One region of the Bacillus sp. AK128 genome, then DNA from elsewhere that is predicted to be linked to it. Evidence: a T-box and tRNA genes for the amino acid it is inferred to sense, from the RefSeq annotation. Region 1 holds a T-box; the other holds one or more tRNA genes.

Evidence for each region. The T-box of region 1 lies ahead of M1D60_RS05070 (valine--tRNA ligase). A T-box ahead of a tRNA ligase gene usually reads a tRNA of that ligase, here a tRNA-Val.
Region 2: it has a tRNA-Val gene. The T-box ahead of M1D60_RS05070 (valine--tRNA ligase) is inferred to sense a tRNA for this amino acid. The anticodon was not compared.

What each region holds. Positions count from the first base shown of each region.
Region 1 covers NZ_CP096379.1:1,066,732-1,077,673, reverse strand. Annotated here, with positions in the region: gene M1D60_RS05080 (sensor domain-containing diguanylate cyclase) at 1-638, opposite strand, end outside; gene M1D60_RS05075 (bifunctional folylpolyglutamate synthase/dihydrofolate synthase) at 726-2,027, opposite strand; gene M1D60_RS05070 (valine--tRNA ligase) at 2,091-4,736, opposite strand; T-box leader at 5,010-5,271, opposite strand; gene M1D60_RS05065 (hypothetical protein) at 5,470-5,661, shown strand; gene ysxE (spore coat protein YsxE) at 5,729-6,796, opposite strand; gene spoVID (stage VI sporulation protein D) at 6,889-8,007, opposite strand; gene hemL (glutamate-1-semialdehyde 2,1-aminomutase) at 8,778-10,067, opposite strand; gene hemB (porphobilinogen synthase) at 10,083-10,942, opposite strand, start outside.
Region 2 covers NZ_CP096379.1:3,157,808-3,168,749, forward strand. Annotated here, with positions in the region: gene M1D60_RS15820 (class I SAM-dependent methyltransferase) at 1-376, shown strand, start outside; gene M1D60_RS15825 (hypothetical protein) at 513-773, shown strand; gene M1D60_RS15830 (hypothetical protein) at 972-1,166, shown strand; gene M1D60_RS15835 (hypothetical protein) at 1,270-1,461, shown strand; gene M1D60_RS15840 (ArsA family ATPase) at 1,517-2,458, opposite strand; gene M1D60_RS15845 (cory-CC-star protein) at 2,473-2,739, opposite strand; gene M1D60_RS15850 (carbon starvation CstA family protein) at 2,801-4,546, opposite strand; gene M1D60_RS15855 (fumarylacetoacetate hydrolase family protein) at 4,778-5,404, opposite strand; gene M1D60_RS15860 (DUF6241 domain-containing protein) at 5,846-6,307, shown strand; gene M1D60_RS15865 (thiamine-binding protein) at 6,428-6,712, opposite strand; tRNA gene M1D60_RS15870 (tRNA-Val) at 6,930-7,001, opposite strand; gene M1D60_RS15875 (hypothetical protein) at 7,133-7,378, shown strand; gene M1D60_RS15880 (hypothetical protein) at 7,504-7,824, shown strand; gene M1D60_RS15885 (metallophosphoesterase family protein) at 7,834-8,334, shown strand; gene M1D60_RS15890 (alpha/beta hydrolase) at 8,647-9,375, shown strand; gene M1D60_RS15895 (YjcG family protein) at 9,449-9,964, shown strand; gene M1D60_RS15900 (GNAT family N-acetyltransferase) at 9,958-10,398, shown strand; gene M1D60_RS15905 (sodium-dependent bicarbonate transport family permease) at 10,468-10,942, opposite strand, start outside.

The DNA.
Region 1 (10,942 bases):
CCTAAGTAGAAAGTACTAATTAACCCGATTTCAATATAAAGTAAGTACAAAACGACTCCAACTGGGTATACGAGTAAGCTTGTCATCGCTTCCCATAATAAATCCTTGCTGAAGAAATTTTCTTTACTTTTATGGAGGGATCTTCTAATCAAATAGATAATGACGTTGTTTGAAAGAAATGTTGATATGATATAACCCAAAATAGGGATAAAGTCTTCAACTGTATTTAATGTTAAAGGGTCGTTCGTTCCGCCAAGTAAATAATAAACGAATGCACCAATAATTGATACGACCAGAAACATCAAAGAGTTCATCGGTAATCTATAAATAGTGTTTCTAGTAACATGCACTTTTAATAGAAGAACTAGAATGGCAATTTGCATTAAAATCATCTCAACAAATAGACCAAACACAAGAAACACTGCTAATGATACACCATGGGTAAAGAAAATCGGTGTGTCATTTACAATGACTGGCAAAGTAGCCACGATACACATTAAAATCAAGAATACAAAAATATTTATTTCAAATCCAGAAATAGTCGGGGGAAATTGTTGAAAGATATACCAGCTAGTTGCTGGGAACACTAGTAACCATGTCATCCATATGCCTATTCGAACAGGCTTTTTTACTCCCATAATCCCCCTTCTTTCTACATAGAATGTAAAACTATACTTCATTTTATCAAATATTCAGATAGCTGTCATAAAAACTTTACAATAATTTTACTTTTTATGATTGCCCTTCAAGTATTGTCGAACCTGGGATATAAAGTATAGAGATCCGGTAATTAAAATGGCATGTCCATTATTTTCTAGTGCTTGATCGATTGCATCCTTAAAATCTTCAACCGCGCTAGCTTTTTCCAAAGGTTGACGACTATATTGCATTTCTGCAGAGGCTGCTCTTGGAAAAACAAAGGATGTATAGATAATCCTGGTTGCGATTTCGTCTAATTGCTCCACCATATCATCAAGCTTTTTATCCTCTAATGCGCTAAAAATTACCGTGATTGGCTGGTTCTTCAGATGATTTTTAACCGTTTTCACTAGCTCGCCCATGCCCTCCGGATTATGAGCTCCATCAATAATAATCGTTGGATCATCCTGCAGCTTCTCGAATCTGCCCATCCAATACATTTTCTCAAGTCCTGCTCGGATATGAATTTCATCGATTTGTATGGATAAGTAGGTTTGTAAATACTCTACCGCTTTCACCGCAAGTGATGCGTTCACCACCTGGTGTCCACCCTTCATTGTTAAAAATAAATCCCGGAAGTGGTTGCGATCTGATTGGTAGGTAAAAAATTCCCCTTGTGGTGTTGAAAGCTGGTTAGTGACCATAAATTGTTGATCTTTTAGATATAATTTTGCCTTTTTGTCCTTTGATTTTTCCTCAATTACTTTGATTGCTTCTGGCTGATGAACACCTGAAATAACCGGCACTCCTGATTTTATAATTCCCGCTTTTTCAAAGGTAATTTGCTCAATCGTATCACCTAATATCGCCATATGATCGAAGCCTATCGTTGTAATCACTGAAAGTAAGGGATGAATAATGTTTGTCGAGTCAAAGCGCCCACCAAGTCCTACTTCATAAATGACAAAGTCTACTGGATGTACCTGTCCAAAATAATAAAAAGACATGGCCGTAATGACTTCGAATTCTGTTGGTGAGCCTAATTCTGTTTGTTCTAATTCGTCTACTAATGGCTTAATCTTGTTCGCTAGCGTAATCATCTCTTCATTTGAAATCGGAAGTCCGTTCACACTGATTCGTTCATTGAATTGTTCGATGTAGGGAGAAGTAAACGTACCAACCAAATAGCCCGCCTCTTGTAAAATACAACGAATATAGCTAACAGTAGATCCTTTTCCATTTGTGCCTGCAACATGAATGCTTCTAATTCTTCGCTCAGGGTGACCCAGACGATTCATCATCCATTCCATTCTTTTCAACCCTGGCTTAATTCCTAACTTTAAACGTGAATGTATCCACTCTAATGTATCCTCATAAGAAGTAAACATCGCCTTGCCTCCATCTCCTTCAACTATAGAAAGTGGAGACGAAATTCGCCCCCACTTTTTCTTTTATAGCTGTTTTAATTCTTCTATACGTAATCGAACCGTATCACGCTTGTCGGTGTAATCCTTTTCCTTTTGGCGTTCCTCTTCAATTACTTGTTCAGGGGCCTTTTTAACAAACCCTTCATTACTCAATTTCTTTTGAACACGTTCTACTTCTTTTTCAAGCTTATCCAGCTCTTTTTCTAGGCGCTTCACTTCTTCGTCAATATTGATTAAGCCTTCTAAAGGAAGTGATAGCTCTGCACCTGTTACAATGGCTGTCATTGCTTTTTCTGTATTATTAATCGTAATACCAATGATCAACTCACTAGGGTTACAGAAACGATCAAGGTATGAACGGTTCTTCTCAAGCATTGCACTAATTTGCTCATCCTTAGCTTTAATTTGTAATCTGATTTGCTTACTCATTGGGGTGTTTACTTCTGCTCTGATATTACGAACCGCACGAATGATATCCACTAACAGCTTCATTTCAGCGGCTGCGCCTTCATCAGATAACTCTGTATTAACTGTTGGCCAGCTAGAAACAGTAATCGATTCACCTTGATGAGGTAAAGCCTGCCAAATTTCTTCTGTAATAAATGGCATGAATGGATGAAGCAGTCTCATCGTTTGATCTAATACATACGCTAAAATGGAGCGAGTTGTTAGCTTAGCGTTTTCATCCTCACCGTATAAAGGAAGCTTCGCCATTTCAATATACCAGTCACAGAAATCATCCCAGATAAAGTTATAAAGGATACGCCCTACTTCACCAAACTCATATTTATCAACAAGCTTTGTTACTTCTTGAATCGTATGGTTTAAACGAGTTAGTATCCATTTATCAGCTACTGATTTTTCACCTGTTAAATCGATTTGCTCATACGTTAACCCATCCATATTCATGAGTGCAAAACGTGAAGCATTCCAAATCTTGTTAGCAAAGTTCCAAGTTGCCTCTACCTTTTCCATACTGAAACGTAAATCCTGACCAGGTGAGCTTCCAGTTGATAGGAAGTAACGAAGTGAATCTGCTCCGTATTCTTCAATAACATCCATTGGATCTACACCATTTCCAAGTGACTTACTCATTTTACGTCCATCAGCTGCACGAACTAATCCGTGAATTAATACATCATCAAACGGACGCTTTCCTGTAAACTCCAGACCTTGGAAGATCATTCTTGATACCCAAAAGAAAATGATATCATATCCAGTTACTAGTACGTTTGTTGGATAATAACGCTTGAAATCAGCCGCATCTTCATCTGGCCAACCCATCGTTGAAAATGGCCATAACGCGGAACTAAACCATGTATCAAGTACATCCTCATCCTGCTTCCAATTTTCAATATCAGTTGGTTCTTCTCGTCCAACGTACATTTCACCAGTCTCTTTATGATACCAAGCTGGGATTCTATGTCCCCACCAAAGCTGACGTGAAATACACCAGTCACGGATATTCTCCATCCAGCGTAAATACGTACCTTCAAAACGCTCTGGAACAAAGTTTACTTTTTCAGATGAAGCTTGTAAATCAACTGCTTTATTGGCAAGTGGCTGCATGTCTACAAACCATTGTGTGGATAAATATGGTTCAACCACTGCATCACTACGCTCACTATGTCCTACCGAGTGGGTATGCTCCTCTATTTTGAATAGGATACCCTGATCTTGAAGGTCCTTAACAATCTGTTTACGGCACTCAAAGCGATCTAAGCCTTGGTATTTATCAGCATTTTGATTCATTGTACCGTCTTCATTCATCACAAGAACACGTTCTAAGTCATGACGGTTTCCGATTTCAAAATCGTTTGGATCATGTGCAGGTGTAATTTTTACAGCTCCTGAACCAAACTCCATTTCTACATAATCGTCACCAACAATCGGGATTTCACGACCAACAATTGGTAAAGTTACTGTCTTCCCAATTAGATGCTTATAACGCTCGTCTTCAGGATGAACCGCAACTGCCGTATCACCTAGCATGGTTTCAGGTCTTGTTGTTGCAACTTCGATATGACCTGATCCATCAGTTAGAGGATAAGACATATGATAGAAAGCACCCTGAACGTCTTTATGGATAACTTCAATGTCTGAAAGGGCTGTTTTTGTAGCAGGATCCCAGTTTATGATTCTCTCACCACGATAGATGAGTCCTTTTTCATATAAGGATACAAACACTTCACGAACCGCTTTAGAGAGTCCCTCGTCCATTGTAAAGCGTTCCCGTGAGTAATCTAGTCCTAAACCTAGCTTTGACCATTGCTCTCTAATATGGCCCGCATACTCCTCTTTCCACTTCCATGTTTCTTCTAGGAATTTTTCACGCCCTAAATCATAGCGAGACTTACCTTCTTCACGAAGCTTTGCCTCTACCTTCGCCTGTGTGGCAATTCCAGCGTGGTCCATCCCTGGTAACCAAAGAACATCATACCCCTGCATTCTTTTAATACGAGTCATAATATCTTGAAGAGTCGTATCCCATGCATGCCCTAAGTGTAAACGCCCTGTCACGTTTGGAGGCGGAATCACAATTGTATAAGGATCCTTCCCCTCTTCTGGCTTCGCCTCAAAAAACTTACCATTTAACCAATAATCATACCGATTGGCTTCAACAGCCTTCGGATCATACTTTGTTGATAACATTTGCCCATTTGCTTCCATCCCAATTTCCTCCTTACTCACATTTTCGCCAAATTCAAGCAGTGCTTGTCACTTGCCGAAGAAAAAAACAAAAGGCGCAGGCGCCCTGGTTAGCCCCGACAAGCAAATGTTCCTTGAAGAGAAAAAGGGTGATCTTTCCCTTTTACTCTTCAAGGGTTATTTGACCTCGAGGGGCTGGGCGCTGGAGCCGGATTATTATGCACTACGCTTAGTTATCCACAAGTGATAAATCTTATAGTTTTCCTAAGCAATAAAAAAGCTCCATTCATCCAATAAAAGGACGAAGGAGCTGAATTTCGCGGTACCACCTTTTTTTGTAAAACCCAATCACGTTTACACGCTTATGGTTCTACACTCTCAAGTCAGGTAACGGCTGAGAACCGGCTCTCCCTACTATCGTTCAAAAGAGCTGCTTAAGGGCGACCTTCCAGCCTCGCTTTACCTAAGAAACCTTTCAGCATTGGATATTTAGACTATCCGGTGGCTTCTCTCTCTGAAGGAGCTAATCTGTACTCTTCCCTATCTTTGCATTTCATCATTCATTATTAGTTAGTTACTTTAATATATAACTTAGTCTACGAAATTGATACTGAATCGTCAATAAGTATTGCCATATTTTTTAAAACTTATGCGTATAGTGTAATATCCATATGAATTGTTCAAGCAAAATACTCACCTTTATATGGTTATTACATAGATTAATAGTAGGATAACTGAGTTAGGAGGGCAAATGATGAGGAGACGTTATAATCCATATGCGCTTCCCCCTTGGTTAAGGTATTGTCGAGCGGTTGGAATTCAAATTATTATCCCACTTACGATTTTCCAAGCAATTCGAACCATATTTTTACCCACAACCTTTGATGTCATTCTTCTTTCCATACTTATCATGCTTGCGGTAAGCTTCAAACTAGAATGGATATGACGTGGATCAAACTATAATAATTTGATACCCGAACAAGAGTTTAATCATAAAAATTAAAAAGAATCCCTTATGAAGAATTCATTTGGGATTCTTTTTGCTGCTGTTGTTGTTTGACCTGCTCCTCATACATCATGATATTCGTTAAAAAATATTCTATATTTTTCATTTGCCAGTATCCTCTTTGTAAAAGCTGGACATGGGCTCTTTCTGTCTTTTCTTTTTTACTTTTACTCTGCCGATAATCCTTTACAGCCTTGTACAAGCTCTCAGGATAAGCAAGCTGGGCCATAAATAAAGTAAGTTCTTCCTCCCTGAGTCCAAAATGCTTTCGGTAAGTTTGAAACCATTGGAACCGATCATCATTTTGAAACGGATAGGTTTTACATGAACGAAAATAAAAATAGAGAAGATCATAAATGGGCGGAAGTCTTTTCGCCCGTTCAAAATTAATGAAATATCCATTTCCCTCGACATTATATAAAAAATGCTGAAGGGATGGTTTACCATGTGTAAAAACAGTTCGGTAGTTCTTCTTCTCTTTCATCAGCTCATGCCATTCATCTAACTTTCGTAAGGCATAATCACTAGCTCTCGTCATTTCTTGATAATAAGTACAGAAATATAATTCAAAAGGAGACATGAAGGCTTGATCCTCGCACTTCTCAACAAACTTCTCTAATTCAGCCTTACGTTTTTGCCACTTTTCCTTCTCAGTGTCAACAAGCTGAGAAATCTGTTCTTCTGATATCTTTTCCTCTTTTACCGTCTTAACATGCAATTCTCCTAATTGCTTAAGCATTTTAAAAGGGTGATCATTTCGTTCTTCCTCAGCATTAGGTGATAACCATGGCATCACATAATAGGCAGCTTGGTGCTGTCTGTCAAAAACAAAATAAGATCCCGCTTTCGTTGTATAAACAGGAGCTGCCATTCCGTATCCTTTATAATGTAAAAATTTCAAGGTTCGCTCGAATTGTTTAAGTTCATTAGGTAAAAGCTTTGTTTTCTTTAAAGCTAGTGTACCTTGCTGAGAGTATATTTTCTTAATAGAACCTAGGTCCTCTACATAATCAGCTTCTACTCCATACTCATTAAGTAAAGGTTGAATATTGTAACCTATTTTTGTAGTAGTCATGACTGCACTTCCTTTTTAACAGTTAGTACGTCAACAAATTCCCTTACTAAAGAAAGACGTGAGGAGTGTAGACTCTCTCACGTACCTAATTTTTATTTAAGACTCCCTACTGCAACAGGAATGTATAAGATTTGACCTTCAGCCAAATGATCACGGTCAAGATTATTAACTCTGATTAAAGTCTGCGGCTGTACCTCGTATCTTTCAGCGATTAGCTCTAATGTTTCATCTTTCTGAACGATACACATTTTTAATCTAGTAGTCTCTGACTCATCATCTTTAGCAAAGATTTTTGTTAAGTATAGAGCATTCTCGTCTCGTGTACTATAACTTTCATCCCCATTTGCTTCCTCAGACTTAGCAGTTTTGGCTGGCTGATCGACACGACTCTTGAATTCTAATTGAGGACCTTCTTTTCTTGCTAAGACAGGGATTTGCTCTTCCTCATTTAGTTCTTCAACCGCTTCTTCTAAAGCCTCTTCTGCTTCAGCAACCGGATCACGTTTTGCTTCTACAACAAAAGGAGTGTAGGCATCTTCCTGCTCAGATTGATCTACCTCATCCACTTCCTCATCCTCATAAAGGGAGCCTCTCATTAGTGGTTGGACTAGCTCTTCTTCTTCCACTTCTGGAGTAGCTGGAGTTTCTTCAGGTAAATTTAGTTCTTCTGGCTGCGGTATATCCAGAACTTCTTCCTCCACGAGATCCTCAACCTCTTCTTCTACATTTTCTACAGGTAGTAGAGGTGCTGGTGGAGCTTCTTGCTGAGCTGCTTCGCTTCTTTCTTGATCTTCATAAATACCTGTAATCGACAACTCGGCTTCAAGTAATAAATTACCTCGTTGCGGTAACTCATAATCAAAGCTTTCAATCGTTACGTATACATCGTTAAGATTCTGAATTCTGTTTTTCGGTATCGTGATGTCAATCGGGAATTTATGTCGTAATAAAGACAATCCCTCCTCATTACGTTCTACTTCCTGAACAGTTCTTGCTCCAGGCTGTAATGTACTCTCACCCTCTGAATCATCCGCATGATATTCCCCCGTTAAGATTAGACCACCTCTAACAGATATATATTGATCATGTTCTTGGATGATAATTTCAGGATCTAATGACATTGACAACAAGTCTGCTACTTCCTGTCCTCTTTCAAACCAGATTGATTCTTCTACAGAAAATCGTATCGACGATTGGTTTTCAATTGTCACGTTCCGTTCCTCCCTTCAAACCTTCCTAAATATTTACGATGTCATTTAAAATTTATGATAGTCTACGCTTGTTTATGAAAGAAACTTTCTTAATCTTACAAACTTCTTTTATAAAGGCTGTTTTCGTATATTTTATTGCTAATATATATAAGAATTGAATCTATATTGAGTCCGTTGATTTCCGCTGCAGGCACTCGCTTTCCGTGGGGAGGGACGTGAGCCTCCTCATCGAAAAGTGGAAGTGCCCGGATTAGCTCCGACAAGCAAATGTTCCTTCTAGAAAAAAAGGGTGGTTTTCCCTTTTATTCTAGAAGGGTTATTTGACCTCGAGGAGCTGGGCACTGCAACCAGACAAGCTTCGCCTGCGGGGTCTCACGCTTCCCTCTATCTCCCACAGGAGTCGAGCGCCTTCCGCTCCAATCAACTCAGTATTTTAACAAGGCTATCCAAATAACAACATCAATTTTTACAAGAAGATCTTTTATAAACATTGTTAATCTTGTTGTTGATTTAGGTGTTCTTTATAGTTGATTTTTATAAGTGTTGATTGAAGTGGATGGATGCGATTATAAATGTTCCTCTACTAATGACTGCCACGTCTTGTGAGCAACGCAGAAGCCAGCACATCCTGTGCAAGTGCGGAAAGCGAGTGTCCTGGAACGAAAATCAACAACAAGAGTTAACAGAGGCATAATAAAAAACCACCTTCCTCATATAGAGAAAAGTGGTTGTTCACTAATTTTGGATTTTTAAAACTATAACAAATCAGCCTATTTTTTCAATTGGGAAAAGGCTTTTTCTGCTGCTTGGATGGTGTGTTCGATATCCTCGTCTGAATGTGCGGTGGACAGAAACATGCCTTCGAATTGGGAAGGTGGTAGGAATACGCCTTCTTGAAGCATAAGCTGGTAATACTCTGCAAATCTTCCTAGGTCAGATTGTTTGGCTTGGTCGTAATTGGTAACTTCTGCATCGTTAAAGAAGAAGCCAACCATCGAACCTGCTCTAGTTAAGGAATGAGGAATACCATGCTTGTTAGCTGCAGCCGTGAAACCTTCAATTAAACGATCTGCTTTTCTTTCAAACTCCTCATAGGAAGCTGGCGTTAATTGACGAAGAGTCTCTAGACCTGCCGTCATCGCTAATGGATTTCCTGAGAGCGTCCCAGCCTGATAGATCGGTCCAGCTGGTGCAATCTGCTCCATGATTTCTCTTCGTCCACCATACGCACCCACTGGTAGACCTCCACCAATAACTTTACCTAGACAGGTTAAGTCTGGAGTTACTCCATATTTTCCTTGTGCGGAGTGATAGCCTACTCTAAATCCTGTCATAACCTCATCAAAAATCAATAAAGCTCCGTATTGTGAGGTAATTTCTCGTAATTCCTCTAGGTAGCCCGGTAACGGTGTAACGACACCCATATTCCCTGCTACTGGCTCAATAATGATCCCGGCAATATCATCACCGTATTGCTCAAATGCATACTTCACACTTTCCATATCATTATATGGAACTGTAATCGTATTTTGGGCCACACCCTCAGGTACACCAGGGCTATCTGGTAAACCAAGTGTTGCTACACCTGAACCTGCTTTAATTAATAATGAATCCCCATGGCCATGATAACAGCCTTCGAACTTCATAATTTTGTTTTTACCCGTGTAGCCTCTTGCCAAACGGAGAGCACTCATCGTCGCTTCCGTTCCAGAGCTAACCATACGAACCATCTCAATCGATGGAATTCTTTCAATAACTAATTTCGCTAATTCTGTTTCAATAAGAGTTGGAGCACCAAAACTTGTTCCAAGCTCGGTAACCTTCTTAATTGCTTCAACAACCGTGTCATCAGCATGACCGTGGATTAGTGGACCCCAAGAAAGTACATAATCTATATACTCATTACCATCAATATCATAAATTTTAGAACCCTTTCCTCTTTCCATAAACAGAGGGTCCATGTTAACCGACTTAAATGCACGAACCGGGCTATTTACTCCACCAGGTAAAAGCTCTTTTGCTTCTTTAAAAGCCTCGATTGATTTTGAATATTGCTTCATTTGTATAGCCTCCTGTTATTCTTTCTCAGACAACCAAGCGGCAGCATCTTTTGCAAAATATGTAATGATTAGATCAACACCAGCGCGCTTCATACTTGTAAGCATTTCTAAAACCATCTCTTTTTCAGAAATCCAGCCATTTTTAGCAGCAGCTTTAATCATGGAATATTCTCCACTCACATTATAAGCAACAATTGGAGCATTAAAATTGTTTTTCACATCACGAATGATGTCTAAGTAGGATAATGCTGGTTTTACAATAAGAAAATCAGCACCCTCTGCCAAATCAGATTCTGCCTCACGCATTGCCTCAAGGCGGTTAGCCGGATCCATTTGATACGTTCTACGATCCCCAAATTGGGGTGTGCTATGTGCAGCATCACGGAATGGTCCGTAGAAAGAAGATGCATACTTTACAGCATAAGACATAATAGGCGTATCAACAAATCCTGCTTCGTCTAACCCTTGTCGAATAGCAGCAACAAATCCGTCCATCATATTCGATGGTGCGATAATATCTGCACCTGCTTTTGCCTGGCTAACAGCAGTCTTCGCTAATAGCTCTAAACTTGAATCATTTTGAACATACCCATCCTCCACGACACCACAATGACCATGTGATGTGTATTGACATAAGCATGTATCAGCAACGACAACTAATTCTGGATACTCCGCCTTTACAACTCGGATAGCCTGTTGAACAATTCCATTTTCGTCATAAGCACAGGTGCCTACTTCATCCTTCTCATTTGGTACACCAAACAAAATAATCGATTTAATCCCAAGCTCTACTACTTCCTTCACTTCTTCTAATAAGAAATCAAGTGATAGATGATATACCCCTGGCATCGATGGAACTTCTTGTTTAACATTCT
Region 2 (10,942 bases), 2.1 Mb from region 1:
TACTGACATAAGCTTATCCTTAACAGAGTATGCAAGGGTTCTAAAGGAGAAAGGTGAGCTACTTCTAATTGAAATGACAGAATTAGCGGCTATGGATCAACTTGAATCAACAGAAATTATTGACTTTTATCATTTTAACGAAATTTTAACTGAAGAAGAGTGGATTAGTAGATTAAATATCGCGGGTTTCACTGATGTTAAAGCTGTTTCCATAGATCTTGAAGAATTACTACTAGAAGTTGATGATTTTACTGAATTTGATATTAGTCCTGGTATTGATCCAACTTTATTTGATTTATTAGATCGACATGAGCAGCTTACACAGCAATATAAAAACAAGCTGGGTTTTCGTGTATTTTTCTGTAAAAAAGCTTAACTAGTCAAATGTACAATCTCTCCTTACCTTCTACACATAAGATATTAGCGTATAGGATAGCTGACTGATTATCTTTTTTGAAGCAAAGATAACTAGTCGACTAGTTCACTTATGCAAACAAAGGAGGTAAGATAGAATGTCACATGATATGTATGGATTATGTTGTCGATACCAAGGTAAGTTAGTTCGAATTAATGAACACGGAGGACGTGTACATGTAGGTCGTATCCAGAGAGTAACACGCACTCACGTTTTCATCGAACCAGTTGGAACTAGAGGTGGATTGGGTTACGGATACTGGGGTGGCTACGGTGGCTACGGCTATGGTGGATATGGCTATAGTTTAGCACTAGGTGCAATTGCAGGTCTTGCACTAGCAGGCGCATTTTTCTGGTAAACTCACCAGTTATTCTAAATCAATCAAGTTAATTATTTTCATTTTACTCCTACCCTTTATCGCATTAACGTAGTGGGGGTCAGGCCCCCACCACTTTAGTGTGTTGAAGTGTTTTTTTCAATCTATAAACTGGTTCCATCTCTAAACCGGTTGGTTCCTTCATATAATGGGATAAGCCTATTTAAGGAGGATATGTTGATGGATCGACAGCGAACGTTATTTTATGGATTTATTGTGGGTGTTATTTTTATGATGTTTCCCGTTCCTAGTGTTTCGGTATTAGGTGACCTTATTGTTTCTTTAAGAGGACCTATTCAGATTATTGGATTAATCTTATTTGTAGCTTGCAGTATTCCGCTTATCTTTCATACGATTAAAACCTTTATTAAATAGTGTTGATTCCTCCTTACTCCACTCATTTAATTTCATATCGTCATACATATTTTGCGATGAATCGTACACTCTAAAAATCGTAATGATGGATAGGAGGATGATTATGGAAAAGAATGCAAGAGGCTATGTTCAAGAAACATATTCGGCTTTAACTACTGCAAGGGAAAACCTTCAGAATGCTCTTCAAACGGTTGAGAGAGATTCGAATCGAAATGAGATCCAAGATTCGCTTCAAGCTGTTGAAGAAGCAATTCAGCAGTGTAGTAAGACGGTATCAAGGCTAGAAGAGGTTTAAAAAAACACACAGCAAAAAGGTAGATCCTAAATGGACCTACCTTTTCTTGTCACTATTAGTGAACACTCGATTGAACTTCTAGCTTTTCTGCATAGTCTTCTAATAAACCGACTGAATTGATATCTGTTTCAAATAAAGGTATATATCTAATCTCCTGTTTTGAGAACTCCCTTTCAATCCACTCTAAATATTCACCCTCAGTCTCTCTGCGTTTTCTCCAAAAGTCCCCGGTAATTTCTTCAGATAACACTTTGTTCACAACAAGCCCTTCCACCTCGAGTTGATGCTTATGGAGCTGCTTAATCGCTTTAGAGGTCTCTAATATGGGAAGTCTTTCCGGATTTAATACAAAGATAAAGCCTGTAATCGCTTGATCCAGTAAAATCTTTCTAACTGCTGCGAATCGTTCCTTACGCTTTTGCAACACTTGATAAATCGGGTCCTCAATCGGCTCACCATCATTCAAAAGCTGAACATAATTGTCATTCCGTTTCTTTCTCCGTTCAAGCATACCATCAATCCATACACTCATTAATTCAGGTAAGGTTAACAGTCTAATAGTATGACCGGTTGGTGCAGTATCAAATATTATGGTTTCGTAATTCTCCCCTTCATCCAAAATAATTGAAACAATCCGGTCAAATAATGCCGCTTCCTCCGCTCCTGGAGTAGAGCTTGCGGCATCAATCTGTCTATTCACCTCGTCAAGCATCGTTGACTTCACCACACCCTGAATATTTTCCTTCACTGTTTTAATGTAACGATTCGACTCCAAGGTTGGGTCAATTTCAAGTGCATCTAAATTTGATGCCACCCTAGTTGCATGATTCTTCAGCTCAATGTGAAAAATATCCCCAACGTTATGGGCTGGATCAGTTGAAATCAGTAAGGTTTTCTTATTCTGCTTTGCATGTAAAAGAGCAAGTGCCGCAGCGCTCGTTGACTTCCCTACTCCACCTTTTCCACCGACAAAGATTATTTTCTTATTCATTAACATAGTCACATCATCCTTTAGCAGCAGCGTATTCCATCTAGTGGTGATTTCTCCATCCCCATCCGTAAATGCCAATCATGGAATTTCTCAAGGATATAAGGATAAAGCTCCAATGTATAATAAAAAGCTGGGTTTGGTAGTCCTAATGTTTCTGACATACAAAGTAATAAAAATAAATCATCCTCATCTCTTAACTCTCTAGCAATCTCTGTCCGATGTTGAACAGATAAAATCTCATCATAAAGTTGAAATAACTTCTTCAAGGCAGTTATACCCTTTTCCATTTCCTTCACCTACTTACGAAAAGTGAAAAGGGAACCCTTATAAAACGGGCTCCTCTCTTCCCTACATATTTGTATGAATATTCGTTGGATCATCCTTTTTTGAAAGTTCCTTAAAGGCAGTTAACACAATCCAGATCGCAAATACTAAGATGATACTACCCAATATGAATAAAAGTAGATTCGCATCGGTTGCTCCCAGACCCGACCACTCAAAGAACACTTGCTGTACCATCGCCCAAACGGTCATAAGGAGAATAAATACCATTGGTATAAAGGTTACCAAATAATTTCTTCCTAGTCGTTTCAACCAGATGGAGATAAGCAGCAAACTAATTCCTGCTAATAACTGGTTTGACGTACCAAATAGTGGCCATAATAAGTATCCACCAGATCCAAATCCATTAGGACCTTTTGGTAAAAGAACGAGTGCAGCACTAGCAAATACAGCAGCAGATGTTGCAACATGCGTCTTTGTTAATGCATTCACTTTATACTCTTGACCTAACTCGGCAATGATATATCTCATTAAACGGACCGAAGAATCTAATGTTGTGGCTGCAAAACTTACGACGATTACTGAGATAATTGTTCCAGCAATACCAGCAGGAATACCAATTCCAGTTGCAAGCTGGGCTCCACCATTGATAAAGTTACCTAATCCACCTGCATTAGCAGCACCAAAGCTACTATAAGCCTCTTTAAATTCACCAACATTGGCAAATACGGTCACACACGCAATAATCGAAATTAACGCAAGAAAGCCCTCTCCCACTGCACCAAGATATCCAACAAAGCGAGCATCTGTCTCTTTATCAAGCTGCTTAGAAGTAGTTCCAGAAGAAACAAGTCCGTGGAAACCTGATATTGCTCCACATGCAATCGTGATGAATAATAATGGTAACCACGATTTGTCCGCAACATCTAGATTTGTAATAGGAGCCGTAATGTCTGGACGTAAAACAAATAATCCTAAGTACATCACCACTAAGCCAACCACTAACTGATGGGAGTTAATATAATCTCTTGGCTGTAGTAGCTTCCAAACCGGTAATACTGAAGCAATATAACAATAAACCATTAAGATAATAATCCAAACAAAGAAGGCAAGTGATACACCATTTAATCCAAATAGTGTGGTATTCTCTGCTCCTCCAAAATAGCTAACTAAGTCAATTTGAAGTGCAGGTACGAGTGATGTTACAACAGCCATTCCATACATAGCAGCCAAAGCTACTAAAGACGGAAGTAGCATGCCACCTTTTTTCTTATGAACGGTATAACCAATCCAAATAGCTAATGGAATCTCAATAAATACAGGGATGACACTCGCTGGGAATTTGATAAATAAGTTCGCAATTACCCATGCAAACACCGCATTTACCATTAATACTAAAATTAAAATAATAAATAAGAATAATAGCTTTGCTCGTTTACCAATTAGCTTATCTGCTAATGTTCCAACTGATTGTCCTTTATTTCTTACAGATAGTACAAGTGTTCCAAAATCATGCACACCTGCCGCAAACACAGTTCCTAAAATTACCCATAATAAAGCAGGTAACCAGCCCCAATATACGGCAATCGCAGGACCAACAATCGGCGCTGCCCCGGCTACGGATGTAAAATGATGACCCCATAAAATGGATTTCTTCGTTGGAACGAAGTCTACTCCATCATTAAACTGATGTGCTGGTGTGACATAGTTTGGATCTAACCTAAAAATCTTTTCTGCTACAAACTTGGAGTAATAACGATAGCCTAACACAAAGACAACGGTACCAATAATCGCAAGCCAAATACTGTTCATCTCATTCCCTCCAATACTCATATTTTCAAGGTTTAGTACTAGGTAATAATTGCTGGGTCTAATTGAATAGTAATAATATATGAAAGCGTTGTCAACATTATTATCTGAATTTTTTAAATAAACTATTATTTACTCTAGTAATTCTTCTCAACAAAAATAGACTTGGATCTACTCCAAGCCTTGTAATTACTACTTTAACTAAACCCTATAACCCTACTTTGTTAACTTCTTTTAATTAAGCTCTACCTTAGCACTCCCCTTTTCCTCTTGGTTCCACAGTAATTGCAGAGTATCACCATTCTGAATAGGTCCCACTCCCTCTGGTGTACCCGTGTAAATAATATCGCCTTTTTGCAGACCGAAATAATAGTTACATTGTTTAATAATTTGTGTGAAGTCAAACATCATATCTTTTATATTTCCAGTTTGAACTGCCTCACCGTTTTTAAGTAAAGAGAACTCCACTTTCTCACAAGCGGTTACCCCAGGAAACTTCCAAAACTCTGTAATAATAGCAGAATTTCTAAACCCTTTTGCCTTTAACCAAGGATGCCCCTTGTCCTTAAGCTTTGATTGTTCATCTCTTAATGTAAAATCAATCCCAAGAGCTAGTTGATCCACTACATCTTCAACCTCAAATTCCTCAGGTACTTCTTTGCCAATATGTATAACAATTTCAAGTTCATGGTGAATTTCTCCACGATTAGCTGGAAACTGAATTGTACTCCCATCAGCCTTCACTAATGCATGAGTGGGTTTAGAAAATAAAATCGGAGAAGAAGGTATCTCATTTCCTAGTTCTAACGCATGATTTGCATAGTTTCTTCCAATACAAAAAATGTTCTTTACTTCGACCATTTTAATCTCCCTTTTCTTTTTTTATTTACTTATTCATTGATCAACTAGCTTCAGCTTGCGTTGATTTAATCAGTCCTCTACCGCTAGAACACTTAGAGCCTCACATATAGTTGCACGATTAATCTAAGAATTTTTAAATGTAAGGAATATAAGTACAAAAATTATTTGTATTACAAATATACAACATTACAAATCCATTGAATATATTTCAGAAGATAGAGTTTCAAACAATTTAACACATACTTCTACATGATTTAATTCACTTAATGGACCTCCTTATTTATTACAAATTTTGGTATAATTATGAAATTCACTCGTAATTTTTATTAAGGAAAGGTTTAGAGTTTGCGACATGAGATAAGCTTCACTCGTTAGGAGGTTTACATAATAAACAGACTACAAATTAAAGTTGTTAGTGTATCGATGATCGTGATGGCTGGCATGTTTGGTTATATGTTTTGGAACAATACTGCTACAACCAACTTTGAGAAAAAGCAAATTGCAGAGAATTTTACGAATCAAACAAGGTTATCCGAAAATATTGTCAAAGACGACAAACCAGTAGAAGAATTATTTCCGTTTGGGATGAAAGAAAATCAAATCCAAACTGCCATTCACTTCATGTCCCACCAAAAGGTAAAAGCTGAAGAGAAGTGGGGGGCTATTCGTATAACACCGGAAAGAATTAACAGATTAAAAGAAATTATAGAAACTAATCAGAAAGATTATAAGCATGCTAGCCTTTACCTATCCATACTAAATCGTTGGGATAACGGTGATTTTTCGCGAGCAGATGATGATCACAATGCTATATGGAAGCTACAAAATGGTAATATTGGCGAAGCTACTCGTGTTTTATCCCCTAAGGAAGAGCAAAAATTTGTTGAAGAGCATTTTGAGTAAGTTAATTTAAAACCTATTAATAAAATCCCTCTTCTCAAAAAGAGGGATCTTGATATTTTTATATAGTCTTTTCTTATGTAAAAAAGTAGAAAGAATTGAATCCTTCTACTTAATTACTAGCTACTGATGAATTCTTTTATTTTTTATAGAAACTCCATCAGGTTTATAATGTATTTTTAGATTCGTCAATACTTCTGTTGCTCCTCTATTAATACCAACCTGCTGTGTCGTTTTAACTAAGAGCATAATTTCATCAAAATCTCCTTCTACCACTGTTTCCATAGGACCAATATCATATTTCAATCCCGATTCCTTAACGATCTCAATCATTTCTGGAATCACTCCATCAGTATCCATATCCTTTCCATTTGGAAGTACTTGAAAACCTGCTGTAACGGTTGCCATATAATTTTCTCATCTCCAATCTCTTTATATTACATATACCATTTTAAATACGTCTTTAAACATAAAAAAACCTAGTAAATGTGAACACTAGGTTTTTTTGAAGATATTATTAAATTAGCTATTTTTTGTAAGAAGTTGGGATATCATATCAAGGTAGACAACTTCAGAGGTTTATTGAAAGCAAAAAAACCCTTGCTTCACAAGGGTTTTTAGTTGATGACCTGTGAGGGATTCGAACCCACGACCCCTTCCCTGTCAAGGAAGTGCTCTCCCACTGAGCTAACAAGTCAGATTAACAATGTAGAAATAATATACCCAAAATCTTTCAGATTGTCAATGTCCACTATTTTCTAAAATAAATGATCATAAACAACTTGATTAGGAACATATGTTCTAATATAATAATAAAGAGGTGATTACATGGGTTCTTTCCAACCACTTTTTGAACGTTTATTAGCAGAAAATCAAGCTGCTGAAATCATTTACCTTTCTTCATCTGGCCAGCTATCCCATCGAGTTTTTACTATAAGAAGAGTAACTCCGTATTATGTCAACGGATATTGTCAACTTAGAAAAGCAAATAGATCCTTTTCGTTTCAAAATATTTTATCTGCCTCCCCGGTCAAAACTCGACTTTCACTAGCTGGCAGCAGAAAGATTCAGTAGCTTACTGCTACTCACTTACCTTCTTAGACTCCTTCAGAAAACACACCGTTTTTTTCCTATTTTTTCTACATAACAGATCATTGATTCCGTAAACTAAATATAAACCAATGAAGGGAGTATTATATATGAAGAAATATAGAATACCTACAACTTACTTCACTAATAGTCAGTATGCTATGGAGCTAAGTAATGAGCTTGAAAATGATGCTTCAGGACTTATATTCGATCGTTTTATCCATGATCTGGGTGCTCAGTTACTGATTGATATTAAATATGAGAAAAGTATAAAAGACCCAAACCGATGGATATTAGGTAGTAATCAAGATGTAGAGCTCTACCTTGATGTCCTTAATCAAAGTTATTATGAACTCACCATCACTCCTATATCTGAGAAAGGAGAAATGAAGATACAACAATTGCAAGATAATACAAATTTTTTACAATAGGAGCACTGGATGAAAATAATTGTTTTATCAGATACCCATCTTCCGAAGAAAGCGAAGGAACTTCCAGCAAAGCTTATTGATGAAATTAAAACAGCTAATCACCTCCTTCACCTTGGTGACTGGCAGTCCGTAGATGTTTATCTTACATTAAAAGGCATGATTAAGATCGATGGTGTTGCGGGTAATGTTGATGATGTGGATATTGTTACTCTACTTGGATATCAAAAAATTGTGTCATTTAACGGCATAAATATTGGACTAGTTCACGGTCATCTAGGCAAAGGAAAAAACACTGAAGAACGGGCCTATAATACCTTTTCAAGTAATAAAGTAGATCTTATTTTATTTGGACATTCTCACATACCGATTTATAAAATTGTAAATGGGGTAACGTTATTTAACCCTGGTTCTCCCACTGATAAACGCCGACATCCGCTTTATTCGTTTGGAGTTATTCATATTGCTGATGGTGATTTTTCAATCAATCATTTATTTTGTTCAAGAAGTTAATTCAATATATTAGGCTTTTTTCTAGAAAACTGTTGTTAAAAAATTCACTAAAGTTAAAACTAATTAATTGGAGCGGAAGGTGCGAGGCTCACCGCATGCCCCTCCAGAAATCGAACCATCAGGAATTGGAACTCAATTACCCTTGTAACAGTAAAAACGTATGAAAAACTGCCCGATACTATTACTGAGAAAATCTAATTCAATATACAAGGACTCTTTCTTCTTTTATGCTACAATATAAGAAATCATCATTTAAGCGCTTGCTTAAATTTATTAAAACTTGAAAAAGCAACATTGAATGGAGGCTTACATATGGACAAAAACATCGGAAAGACTGAAGAAATAAAATTTTATAGTCAATCCCTTCAGGAAGAAATGACACTAGTCGTTTATACGCCTTCCAATTACTCTACTTTATATAAATACCATCTCGTCATTGCACAAGATGGTCAGGATTATTTCAATCTAGGAAGAATATCCCGTGTTACTGAAGAGCTTATTCAAGACAAAAGGGTACCAAATAGTATTATAGTTGGTATACCTTATCGAAATGTACAAGATCGACGTGATAAATATCACCCGGAAGGTAGTCAAAAGGATGCATACATACGCTTTTTAGCTCATGAATTAGTGCCCTTTTTAGATGATCATTACCCTACATATCAAATGGGACGTGGAAGGGTACTAATTGGGGATTCATTAGCCGGTACGATTTCATTGTTAGCAGGGCTACAGTACCCTCATACCTTTGGAAAAATCATGATGCAGTCTCCCTATGTCGATGAATCTATTCTTAAGAAAATTGAAAGCTTTTCATCTCCACATTTGTTGCAACTTTATCATACTTTTGGAACAAAAGAAGATTCAGTTAAGACAACAGACGGTACTATACAAGATTTTGTTACTCCAAATCGAAAGCTTTCAGAGCTAATTAAAACCAAAAGCTTTGAAGCACTTTGTGATGAATTTGACGGAGATCATACCTGGACCTATTGGCAGCCTGATTTAAAGAAAGCATTACACTATATCCTAAATGACTAACTATAGGTTATAGCTAAATTATTTGATATAATGTTAGCAAAAAATACTTGATAAAATTTAGGGAGGGTTACTTGTGAAATATGGTATTGCAATATTTCCATCAAAAAAACTACAAGATTATGCTAATTCGTATCGAAAACGATATGATCCGAACTATGCCCTTATCTCTCCACACATCACTTTAAAAAGTGGTTTTGAAACAACTGAGGATGAGGTTACAACGATTGTTCGAGAATTACATAAAATTGCTTCAGAAATTCAACCTTTTAAAGTAAATGTATATAAGGTTAGCTCCTTCCATCCAGTTAATAATGTTATTTATTTTGGAGTTGAAGCAAAGTCAGAATTAGAAGAACTACACAATAAAATGCATACTGGTGTTTTATCATCTGACCGTGAATTCGCTTATGTTCCGCATATTACCATTGCCCAAAACCTATCAGATGATGAGCATTCAGATGTGCTAAGCTCCCTGAAAATGTTAAAAATTAACTATGAAGAGACGATTGATCGATTCCAACTATTGTATCAATTAGAAAACGGGTCGTGGACTGTTCACGAAACATTCCACTTAGGAAAGGAATGCTAAAAAATTTGAAAGTAAAAGTAGTAACAAATGAACAAGAATTTGCTGATGCACTAAAGGTACGACGTATTGTATTTGTTGATGAACAACAAGTACCAGAAGAAGAAGAGATTGATCAGTATGAAAACGAATGTACTCATGTTGTGATGTATGATGATGAAAAAGAGCCTGTTGCAGCAGGACGATTACGTGAAGTAGACGGAATTGGAAAGATGGAAAGAATCTGTGTCCTTTCATCCCATCGTAACCTAGGATTAGGAAAACACATTATGGATGCCTTGGAAAAAGTTGCGAGAGATAAAGGTTTTCATAAATTAAAGCTTAATGCCCAGACTCACGCAGAAGGTTTTTATGAGAAGCTTGGTTATAAAACGATCTCCGATGATGTATTCATGGATGCTGGAATTCCTCATGTAACCATGATTAAAGAAGTTTAATTCGGTTGCTTCATTAAATAAAAACAACCCAAATCAACATTGATTTGGGTTGTTTTCGTTTTCATATTCTTAACTAACAATAACGTTTGAAAACCAATAATAAAAAGGAATGCCAAAGATTAAATTAAAGGGAAGTGTTAAACCCAGTGAAGACCCGACATATACACCTGGATTTGCCTCTGGAATCGCGTGTTGTATGGCTGCTGGTGCGGCAATGTAGGAAGCACTTGCAGTTAATACTCCTAAGATAAATGTTCCTCCAATTGATAATCCAATAATACTTCCTGTTAGAATTCCACTGATACCTCCTATAAGAGGCAGAATAAATACATATGCAAAGGAAAACCATTTTACTCCCTTTATATCACGCACTTGTTGGGTAGCAATCATGCCCATATGTAATAAAAAGATACTTAAAATTCCATAAAACAAATCTCCGAAAAATGGTTCGATTTTTAATAATTCAGCTTCATATGCAATGAATCCGATAGCAATGCCACCTAATAGTAAAAAGATACTTTTTCCAAAAAAAGCTTCCTTCACC